2 regions of the Kitasatospora sp. NBC_00374 genome follow, and region 2 is predicted to be linked to the other one. Evidence: riboswitches for the same ligand, from Rfam matches in the RefSeq annotation. Region 2 holds a riboswitch; the other holds the start of a gene.
The links. A riboswitch is a leader RNA that binds a small molecule or an ion and turns the genes downstream of it on or off. The one in region 2 is predicted to bind cyclic di-AMP.
Positions count from the first base shown of each region.

Region 1: another riboswitch for cyclic di-AMP. It lies ahead of OG871_RS13760 (peptidoglycan DD-metalloendopeptidase family protein); the one in region 2 lies ahead of OG871_RS22675 (transglycosylase family protein).

Region 1 covers NZ_CP107964.1:3,061,400-3,067,003, reverse strand. Annotated here, with positions in the region: gene OG871_RS13770 (hypothetical protein) at 462-656, shown strand; gene OG871_RS13765 (DUF6348 family protein) at 759-1,538, opposite strand; cyclic di-AMP (ydaO/yuaA leader) riboswitch at 2,152-2,312, shown strand; gene OG871_RS13760 (peptidoglycan DD-metalloendopeptidase family protein) at 2,318-3,301, shown strand; gene OG871_RS13755 (YDG/SRA domain-containing protein) at 3,500-4,387, opposite strand; tRNA gene OG871_RS13750 (tRNA-Gly) at 4,574-4,647, opposite strand; tRNA gene OG871_RS13745 (tRNA-Pro) at 4,826-4,899, shown strand; gene tig (trigger factor) at 5,267-5,604, shown strand, end outside.
Region 2 covers NZ_CP107964.1:5,028,008-5,033,611, forward strand. Annotated here, with positions in the region: gene OG871_RS22665 (SDR family NAD(P)-dependent oxidoreductase) at 1-211, opposite strand, end outside; gene OG871_RS22670 (cytochrome P450) at 372-1,637, shown strand; cyclic di-AMP (ydaO/yuaA leader) riboswitch at 1,984-2,163, shown strand; gene OG871_RS22675 (transglycosylase family protein) at 2,167-2,880, shown strand; gene eno (phosphopyruvate hydratase) at 3,069-4,355, shown strand; gene OG871_RS22685 (septum formation initiator family protein) at 4,459-4,950, shown strand; partial or broken gene OG871_RS22690 (DUF501 domain-containing protein) at 4,950-5,450, shown strand; gene OG871_RS22695 (exopolyphosphatase) at 5,582-5,604, shown strand, end outside.

The DNA.
Region 1 (5,604 bases), 2.0 Mb from region 2:
CGCGCCGGTGCCGAGCTGTCAAATCGCGAGTGGTGATCTTCGGCCATTCCTGACACTCCGCCGCCCCCGGGCACGACGCCCCGGCCCGCCCGCAGGTCTGCGGTGCTCGGCCGCGTCCGGCGGCCCCCGCCGACGCTTCGCGGACGCTCGGCCCGGGCCCTGCCGATGCTCCGTCAGAAGCCCTCCGCTAGGGTCTCGGACGGCGGAAATTCGTCCCACATGGCGGGATCTTCCTCGCAGGCTTCCGGCAAGTCCTTTACGGAGTCCGCACGAGCGACCACACTGAGTCCGGGTGGGCTGGTCGAGACTCGGGGGATTGGGGGCGAATCGTGCGTCAGGCGGCTATCGTCGGGCGGCTGCGGGTGCCCTCGTGGCGCTCCGGTCGCGGCGGGACGACCCGTCCGCCAGGGACCGTCCGGTTCCACCCCGCACCCCGCCACGAAATGAGGAAGTGAATCCGGGTGGCCTTCTCCGTCTCCGCGCTGGTGCTGTTCGGCATCATCGTTGTCATCTTCATCCGTAACAAGCAGCTGAAGACCAGCCACGCGATCATCGCGGCGCTGTTCGGCTTCATGGTGAGCCAGTCGACGGCTGCCAAGCCGATCCAGGACTTCCTCACCCAGCTCGCCTCGACGATCTCCTCCGTCGCGGGCTGACCACGCCGGGTCCGTCGGTCGGGGCCGGGCGGCCGGTGCGCCGTCCGGCGCTCTGTCCTGCCCTCGCGCAGGACCGGGGGCGGGCGGGCGGGCCGCCCCGGGCTAGCCGCGCTGCGGTCTGGCGCGACGCCAACGGTCGAGCAGCCTCGGGCGCCGGCTCACGACCGCTGTCTCGGCGGGCTCGGCGCCGCCGCCCGCCCGCGCCGCCGGCTGCTCGGCGGACTCGGCCACCAGCAGGATGAACAGCCTTGCCCAGCAGAGCCGTTCACCCCGCGGCCAGTCCAGCGCGCGCAGTGCGGCCGAGGCCCGGTCGGAGACGACGCCGTTCACCCGGACCTCGGCGACGTCCTCGCCCGCCCGGCCGCCGAGGAACAGCTTCACACCGTTCACCTGCGGCCCGGTCAACTCCTGGCGCAGCGCGTCCGCCAGCACCGGCAGCGGCTGATGGTCCGCGAGCCAGTCCGCCAACTGACGTGACCCGAAGCCGAACACCGCGGCCGGACCCTGCACCGCCTGCCAGCCGGGCAGTTCGGCCGAGCGGTAGTGGTCGCCGTACTCGCCCCGGCGGTCCAGCAGTTCGACCACGGCGGTGGCCGTGGTGGTGGCCCACATCCGGACGGCGTTGTCGAGCTGTTCCTCCTCGGTCCGGCCGAGCCCGGCCGCGCAGTCCCAGACCACCGGGCCGTCGGCGCGGCCCAGATGCAGGACATAGCCGAGGTCGACATGGCCCGTCCCGCCGTCACCGGGGTGCTCCCGTACCGCCACGGCCGTGGTGCCCGGCCCTCGCAGCAGCTCGCCGTCGACCGTGAACCCCTGTCCGAAGCGCGCCATTTCGCGGATCACGCTGCGCTGTATGACGTCCAGTCGGTGCTCCGGGCGCACAGGCCGGCTCCTTGCTCAACGGTGGGGGACTCGAACGCGTGTGAGGCTATCGGCCGCCACCCGGTCGCGGGAAACCAGCGGACAACTGGCGCCGTCTCAGGTACCGCCGGGGCGCGTGGAGCGGGCGCGTCGGCCGCCGTACGGGGGCGGGCGGGCCGGTCGGATGGGGTCGGGAGGCGCGGGGGCGCGGGAGGCACAAGAGGGGCGCGCGGGAGGGGCGCGGGAGGCGCGGGAGGGGAGCGGGCCTCCGGGGGCGACGGGCGACGGCCCGGGGGCCGTACCGGTGGTGAAATCCGTGACGGCGGGCACCGGGACGGGTGACGGGAGTCACCTTCGATTCCACGTCGACCACCTGACGGTGATATAGCCGTCGCGTGGCGTGAAATTCGGCACTCCCTGTGCGTGTGCGCATTCCCGGAGTGAGCGAATCGGCTGCGGTCGGCCTCAAGGTCACAGCGGAGCGTGACTTTCGGCCCAAGTGATCTTATGTCCGTTTCGTTCCTTACGCTCCGTCACTTGCTCCGTACACGCTTCATGGGTTTTGCTTCGTGACCTGCCCGGCAAACGCCGGGCGGGGCCACCGGGCGGAACGCCGAGTCCTGCCGCTGCCCGGGGCCGACGCACACCATCCGTGCACGGCAGGAGCGGGGGACCCAAGGTAAGTGCCGTTCCGGATTCTCCGGGCCGGCTTGGGGTGAAGCCGTGTCTTTTTCACGGCCGGGCGATCTCCCGTCCGAACCCGACAGCTCACCTCGTAGGCGTCGGAGAGGAACCGCTCAATGTCCGCTAAGGGCAAGCACCGTCGTCCCCGTCTGTCCCGTCTGACCCGAATTGCCGTCGCCACCGGTGTCGTCACCGCTGCCGTCGCGCTCCCGGCGACCGCCGCCCAGGCCCACGGCACCTCCGCCGACGCCCACGGCGCCGTCTCCGCCCCGGCCCCGGCCGCCGCGCCGGCCGCCCCGGCCGCCGCCCAGACCCCCGCCGACCACAGCTACGAGGTCGTCCACGGCGACAGCCTGTCCAAGATCGCCGACGCCCAGCACGTCGACGGCGGCTGGCAGAAGCTGTACCAGGACAACCGTCAGGTCGTCGGCGACAACCCGAACCTGATCTTCCCGGGCCAGAAGCTGAACGTCGCCGGCCACGCCGCGGCCCAGGCTGCCCCGGCCGCCCCGCAGGCCGACACCTCGAAGGCCTCCCGCTCCGAGCACCGCGCCCCGGTCACCCCGGCCCCCAAGGCCGAGACCGCCAAGCCGGCTGCCGCCAAGCCCGAGGCCCCGAAGCCCGCCGCCGCCAAGCCGGCCGCGCCGAAGACCCAGGCCCCCGCGGCCCCGGCCGCCTCGGCCCCCGCCGCCACCTCGGGCTACGTCGCCCCGGTCAGCGGCCCGATCGGCACCCCGTACCACCAGGCCGGCTCGGCCTGGTCCAGCGGCTACCACACCGGCGTCGACTTCGTCGTCGGCACCGGCACCTCGGTGAAGGCCATCGCGGCCGGCACCGTGGTCTCCGCCGGCAACGGTGGCGCCTACGGCAACGAGATCGTCATCAAGCACGCCGACGGCAAGTACTCCCAGTACGCCCACCTGTCCTCGATCGGCGTCCAGGTCGGCCAGACCGTGACCGCCGGCCAGCAGATCGGCCTCTCCGGTGCCACCGGCAACGTGTCCGGCCCGCACCTGCACTTCGAGATCCGCACCGGCCCGGCCTACGGCTCCGACATCGACCCGGTGGCCTACCTGGCCGCCCACGGCGTCAAGGTCTGATCCCCGGACCACCCAGCCGTACCCGCCGGAGGCCCGGCCCGGGACACCCCGTCCCCGGCCGGGCCTCCGGCATGCCCAGGTCTGGACGCTGGCCCGGTGCGATCTGACCGATGGTGGCGACCAAGTCGGCCGCGGGCGAGCCAACTTCTGCGCTGGAGATCGTCCTTGCTTGTGCTGGCGAGGGGGGAGGCTTCGGTGTCAGCCCGATATCCAGCGCCCGCGATGTTGCCGGACGAAGCGCACGTCGATCCGGTGCCGTGGGTGGGTCCGCAGGGCGGCCAGCTCCTGATGCGTCAGCCCGTCGATGACCCGGAGGTCATCGGTCAGGTAGCGGGCTCCGTTGTCGAAGAGCACGTGGCAGTTGGGACAGAGGCAGAGCACGTTCTCAGTGACGTCAGGTCCACGGTGCGGTCGGCCGAGGGCCTGAATGTGAGCGCCTTCGCTGTAGGTGGATCCCCCCGGGATCTCCAGCGTGAGGGCGCAGAGCTGGCACTGTCCGCCGTGCCACTGCTTCACCTGCTGGATGACCACGCTGTTGCGGACGGACCGCTGGACCGTGAAGGTTCGGGTGCGCGCCGGCTGATGGGGGAGGTCGCCATGGAACGGCACCACATCCTCGGCGACCTCAGCCTCCTCGGCTGCGACCATCCGGAACTGGCAGATTCGGAAGCCGTCAACACCCATCTTGATGCTGTGCGACTCCACGCGGAACAGGCCGTCGTAGCGAAAGCCTGCAGGAGGGGAGTATGCGGGGTCTCCGCTAGCTCCGCGGATCACCCGAACAAGGAGTCCCTCAAGCTGGCTGCGAACCAGGCCAGCGTTACCGGAATCGGTGAGCACCTGGTCACGGGTCTGCCGCCCGGTCGTGCTGTCGCGGCCACCGTGACCGGTGTAGATGATGACGTTGCCGTGATCCTCGTCGTCCACATACCCGCCGGATACCACGATCGAGTCCGCACCCTCGCGCGGGTTGCCGTGGATACCGGCCATCCGCGGGGCGTGCACGCCAGCTTCGCTGAGTTCAGTCCGGCGAGGGAAGTGTGAGCCGACCGGGTGCCCGTCAATGTGACCAAAGACCTTTGCCATCCACACAGTCTCGCAAGGATGTACGACGCGGCGGGTGTGTTCGGAGGACCCCACGGGTCCGCTGCGCTCGGTTGCGTGGTCGCCGAGCGCGAGAGGCGCGGAGCGGGCACGCCGTCCCCGGCGGGCTGTCCAACGGAAGCGGCCCCCAGCTCGGCGATTGACTCGCTGAACTGGGGGCCGAACCTGTGGAGCGGGCGACGAGAATCGAACTCGCGTGACCAGTTTGGAAGACTGGGGCTCTACCATTGAGCTACGCCCGCGTGCGTGCAGTTGACGGTGTGTCCGACTGTACGCGACCTCTCGGCCGGGGTGCGGCTGCGAGGACGGGGTTAGCGTACCTGGTCCGGGTGGTGAAGTGCACGTCGCCTTCGGTGCGGCGGGGGGTTGATAATGCGCCGGGCGGCGTCGGGCTGCCGTGTACTCTTCCTCTCGGCACCACGGGGTGTGGCGCAGTTTGGTAGCGCGTCCGCTTTGGGAGCGGAAGGCCGTCGGTTCGAATCCGGTCACCCCGACAGTGTGCGGCAGGGTCTCGTCCATCGGACGGGGCCCTGTTGTCGTCTCCGCGCCGTGCTGCGGGCGGGCTGTGGGGCGGGCCGCGGGCGGGCTGCGGCGGGTCGGGTTCTCCGGTTCCGCGAGGGGCTTCGGCAGCGCCCTGGCGTCTGCCTTTCGCGGTACCGGTAGGATGGGCTGCTGGTGGTAGTCCCTGTGGCATGCCTGCAGGTCAACCGCCCGAGGGCGAGGAGTCACGCTCACCGTCCACCCCAATACGGGAGATGCAGCTCCAACCGCCCATCGCCCGTCTCGCCCGTTCGTACGGCCCAAGGCCTGATCGAGTCCGGGCGGAGACAACCAGCCCGCAAGCCCCTAGGAGACCTAACCGTGAAGAGCGCCGTCGAGACTCTGAACCCGACCCGGGTTCGACTCACCGTCGAGGTGCCCTTCGAGGAGCTCAAGCCCAGCCTCGACGCGGCGTACAAGAAGATCAACCAGCAGGTCACCGTCCCGGGCTTCCGTAAGGGCAAGATTCCGGCGAAGGTGATCGACCAGCGCTTCGGCCGTGCCGCGGTGCTCGAGGAGGCCGTGAACGACGCGCTGCCGCGCTTCTACACGCAGGCCGTGGACGAGGGCAAGATCGAGGTTCTCGGTCAGCCCGACATCACCGACATCGAGGGTGTCGAGCGCCTCGCGGACGGCGGTGACCTCAAGTTCACCGCCGA
Region 2 (5,604 bases):
CGACGTCGCTGGGCTGGTGGACGTCCGCGCTCACCCCGACCACCGGGCAGCCGGGCCGGTCCAGCTCGGTGGCCAGGTCCTCGGCCACCCCCGGGTGGAGATCCGCGATCAGGAGACCGGCCGCGCCCGCGGCGGCGAAACGGCGCGCGAGGTCGGCCCCCGACCCGCCGCCGAGCACCGCGATGACCACCACTGCCCCGGTTACTCGCATGGCCTGCTCCTCCTTCAGAGCGAAACCCCGTGGACCGCACCGCACAGCGGCCCACACACGGTTGTCGGAGGATCGTAGGCACGCAGCGACCCTCCGCAACAGGGATTACCCCTCAGGTGACCAGACTCACGCCCGCGCAGGCAAAGGTTACGGTCATGACATGCCGGAATCCGTCGAGTCCACCCAGCCCGAGCTCTTCACGTGGGAGTTCGCCGCCAATCCCTACCCCGCGTACGCCTGGCTGCGTGAGCACGCCCCCGTGCACCGCACCACACTGCCCAGCGGGGTGGACGCCTGGCTGGTGACCCGGTACGCGGACGCCCGGCAGGCGCTCGCCGACAGCCGGCTGTCCAAGAACCCCGCCCACCACAGCGGGCAGGGCCACCGCAGCGGCCGGGTCGGCATCCCGGGCGAGCGGCAGGCGGACCTGATGACCCACCTGCTGAACATCGACCCGCCGGACCACACCCGGCTGCGCCGCCTGGTGTCCAAGGCCTTCACCCCGCGCCGGGTCGCCGAGTTCGAACCCCGGGTGCAGCAGCTGACCGACCGGCTGATCGACGACTTCGCGGCCCGCGGCTCGGCCGACCTGATCCACGAGTTCGCCTTCCCGCTCCCCATCTACGCCATCTGCGACCTGCTCGGGGTCCCGGCCGAGGACCAGGACGACTTCCGGGACTGGGCCGGGATGATGATCCGGCACGGCCGCGGCCCGCGCGGCGGAGTGGCCCGGGCGGTCAAGAAGATGCGCTCCTACCTGCTGGAGCTGATCCACCGCAAGCGGGCCGACCTGGGCGACGACCTGATCTCCGGCCTGATCCGGGCCAGTGACCACGGCGAGCACCTGACCGAGAACGAGGCCGCGGCGATGGCCTTCATCCTGCTCTTCGCCGGCTTCGAGACCACCGTCAACCTGATCGGCAACGGCCTGTACGCGCTGCTCGGCCACCCCGAGCAGCGGGTCCTGCTGCAGGAGTCCGTCCGGCGCGGCGAGCGCGCGCTGCTGGCCACCGCCGTGGAGGAACTGCTCCGCTACGACGGACCGGTGGAGCTGGCGACCTGGCGGTTCGCCACCCACCCGCTCAGCATCGGCGGGGTGGACATCCCGGTCGGCGACCCGGTCCTGGTGGTGCTCGCCGCGGCCGACCGCGACCCGGCGCGCTTCGCGGCGGAGAACACCCTGGACCTGGCCCGCCGGGACAACCCGCACCTGGGCTTCGGCCACGGCATCCACTACTGCATCGGCGCCCCGCTGGCCCGGCTTGAGGGACAGCTCGCCATCGCCACCCTGTTGACCCGCCTCCCCGACCTCCGGCTCGACGCTGACCCGGACGCCCTGCGCTGGCGCGGCGGCCTCATCATGCGCGGCCTGCGCGAACTCCCGGTCGCGTTCACGCCGCCTGCCGGGGATTCGATTCGGGCATGACATTCCTCCATTCGGACGCGTGCTGACGAGGCGTCGTTCCGGCGGCCGGAAATCGGCTGTTTCCAGCCCGGGAGTCCGCGGGAAGGTGTTCCGGCTGTCCGGAAACAGCCCGGACGGGGGTGTCGGACACGCGGCTCGGCGTGTCCTTGGGGTTGTCCGGCGGGTCCGCTGAATGCTCATCAACCCGGACATACCGGGATAGTTGGCAGACGATCCATGACGGTACGTAATTTATGCGTGATGTTGGCGATATGAGCTTGTGATTGACCGACAGATCTGCCTAATCTCCGTGGAGCCCGCAGCCGTGGGCCCCGAACGCGGAACGCCGAATCCTGTCCGCCGCGCCTCGGGAAACCGACCAGACCCTGGACAGGGGCGGGGGACCCAGGTTTGTTGCCGTCCCCAACGGCTAGGGGTGAAGCCGCCGATGCGGAAGCAGGAACCCCCTCCTGCTCCGCCGAGGCGGACGGGCCAACCTCCCGGTCCGAACCCGACAGCTCACCTCGCAGGCGTGCGGAGAGGAATCCTCATGCTGTTCACCGGAACGGGCCGTCACCGTCGCAGGACCCAGGCCGAGAAGGTCATCGCCGCCGCAGGCGTGGCCGGAGTCGGTCTGGCACTGCCGCTGCTCACCGCCGGCGGCGCACACGCCGCACCCGTGTCGACCTGGGACCGGGTCGCGCAGTGCGAGAGCGGCGGCAACTGGGGGATCAACACCGGCAACGGCTTCTACGGCGGGCTGCAGTTCACCCCCAGCACCTGGAAGTCGTTCGGCGGTACGCGGTACGCCGCGCAGGCCAACCAGGCCTCCAAGGGCCAGCAGATCGCCGTCGCCGAGAAGGTCCTGGCCTCGCAGGGGCCCGGCGCCTGGCCGGTCTGCTCCGTCAAGGCGGGGCTCACCAAGGGCGGTGCGCCCGCGCAGGTGGACGCCGGGGACTCGGACGAGGGCTCCGCCCGCAGCGCCGCCCCGGCCAAGGCGGCCAAGAAGCCCGCCACGCCGAAGGCCCCGCGGCCCGCCGCGCCCAAGGAGGCCGTCGCCCAGGAGGACGAGCCCGCCGTGTCGGACGACCCGGCCGCGCAGTCCGGCGACGCCTACACCGTGAACCCGGGCGACACCCTGTCCGGCATCGCCGACGCCCGGCACCTCGCCGGCGGCTGGCAGCAGCTCTACCAGGCCAACCAGGCCGTGATCGGTGCCGACCCGGACCTGATCGAGCCCGGCCAGGTGCTCCGGCTCGGCTGACCGCGGCCGGGTGGAAGGCCGCCCCGTTCGGGGCGGGGCGGCCTGTTTTGTGGGCATTCAGGTGAACTACCGGTCGGTAGCCGGGTCACACGGTGAGACGGGGCCACGGTCTGCGCGGCCCGGGCGTCGCGTGCGGTTAGGCTCTGGTCGTAACGACAACACATCCCGCTTCCGCAAGGAGATGCCTCGTGCCGTCCATTGATGTCGTCGTAGCCCGTGAGATTCTCGACTCGCGCGGTAACCCCACGGTCGAGGTCGAGGTCGGGCTCGACGACGGCAGCACGGGCCGTGCCGCCGTCCCGTCCGGCGCCTCCACCGGCGCCTTCGAGGCTCTCGAGCTGCGTGACGGCGACAAGAACCGCTACTTCGGCAAGGGTGTCGAGAAGGCCGTTCTCGCCGTCATCGAGCAGATCGGCCCGGAGCTGGTCGGCTACGACGCCACCGAGCAGCGCCTGATCGACCAGGCCATGCTCGACCTGGACGCCACCCCGGACAAGTCCTCGCTCGGCGCCAACGCGATCCTCGGCGTCTCCCTCGCCGTGGCGCACGCCGCCTCCGAGGCCTCCGACCTGCCGCTGTTCCGCTACCTCGGTGGCCCGAACGCGCACGTCCTGCCGGTCCCGATGATGAACATCCTCAACGGCGGTTCGCACGCGGACTCCAACGTGGACATCCAGGAGTTCATGATCGCCCCGATCGGCGCGGAGTCCTTCTCCGAGGCCGTCCGCTGGGGCGTCGAGGTCTACCACACGCTCAAGGGCGTGCTGAAGGAGCGCGGCCTCTCCACCGGCCTGGGCGACGAGGGCGGCTTCGCGCCGAACCTGGACTCCAACCGCGAGGCGCTCGACCTCATCACCGAGGCCATCAAGAAGGCCGGCTACACCCCGGGCAAGGACGTCGCGCTCGCCCTGGACGTCGCCGCCTCCGAGTTCCACCAGGACGGCTCGTACCAGTTCGAGGGCAAGGCGATCTCCTCCGCCGAGCTCATCGACTACTACGCCGAGCTGGTCGCCGCGTACCCGCTGGTCTCCATCGAGGACCCGCTGGACGAGTCGGACTGGGACGGCTGGAAGGCCATGACCGACAAGCTCGGCGACAAGGTCCAGCTGGTCGGCGACGACCTGTTCGTCACCAACCCGGAGCGCCTGCGCCGCGGCATCGAGTCCGGCACCGCCAACGCGCTGCTGGTGAAGGTCAACCAGATCGGCTCGCTGACCGAGACCCTGGACGCCGTCGAGCTGGCCCAGCGCAACGGCTACCGCTGCATGATGTCGCACCGCTCCGGCGAGACCGAGGACGTCACCATCGCCGACCTCGCCGTCGCCACCAACTGCGGCCAGATCAAGACCGGCGCCCCGGCCCGTTCCGAGCGCGTCGCCAAGTACAACCAGCTGCTGCGCATCGAGGAGATCCTCGACGACGCCGCCGAGTACGCGGGCCGCGGCGCGTTCCCGCGCTTCAAGTCCGAAGGCTGAGCCTGACACACGGCCGTTGCACCTGGGCCCCGGTCCTCACCCCGTAGGGTGGGTGCCGGGGCCCCGGCGTGCAGGGCCCGCTCACCGCGGGGAGGGGTAGGAGATGGCCAGGTGGAGGATTCCGGGGCTCGCGACGCGGCCGCGGTTCACCAGCCGGGCCACCGTCCTGGTACTCGTCCTGTGCTCGCTGGTGGCGATACTCGCCTACCCCGCCCGGCAGTTCATCGCGCAGCGGTCCGAGGTCGCCGAACAGCGGGCGCGGGCGGAGCAGGTCCGGCAGCAGGTCGAGCAGCTCACCCGGGACCGGGCCCGCTGGCAGGACCCGGAGTACGTGAAGGCGCAGGCGCGGGAGCGGCTGCACTACGCGCAGCCGGGTGAGACGCCGTTCGTGTCGGTGGACCCGACGCCCTCGGCGACCGTGAAGTCCTCGTCGGCCGGTGCGGCCCCCGCAGCCCAGGCGAAGCCCCTCAAGCCGTGGTACGCCGGATTCTGGGAGTCGGTCGACCTGGCCGACACCGCCCCGCCCCCGACCGGACCCGCCCCCAGCGCCGAAGCGCACCCGAACCCCCGCCCCTCATCGAAGACAGACCGCTGATGACCACTGAGCACACTCCCGTCGCCGACTCCGACGTCGCCGCCATCGCCGCCCAGCTCGGCCGTGTCCCGCGCGGCCTGCGCGGCGTCGCCCACCGCTGCCCCTGCGGCAACCCGGACGTCGTGGAGACGGCGCCCCGGCTGCCCGACGGCACCCCCTTCCCCACCCTCTACTACCTGACCTGCCCCAAGGCCGCCTCGCTGATCGGCACCCTGGAGGCGGACGGCGTGATGAAGGATCAGACGGCCCGGCTGGCCGAGGACCCGGAGCTGGCCGCCGCCTACCGGGCGGCGCACGAGGACTACATCGCCCGGCGGGACGCGATCGAGGTGCTGGAGAACTTCCCGAGCGCCGGCGGCATGCCGGACCGGGTGAAGTGCCTGCACGTGCTCGTCGGCCACTCGCTGGCGGCCGGCCCCGGCGTGAACCCGCTCGGCGACGAGGCGATCGGCATGCTGGAGGACTGGTGGGCCAAGGGCCCGTGCGTGTCCCCGGCCGAGGTGGCCGCGAGCGCCGCCGCCGTCGCCGAGCAGCGCGCCGCCGCCGAGGACCACGCGGCCGTGATCGCGGCCAAGGAGCAGAAGGCCGCCGAGCGCGCCGCCAAGCGCGCGCAGACCGAGGAAGAGGGCCAGTGACCGTCACCAGGGTCGCCGC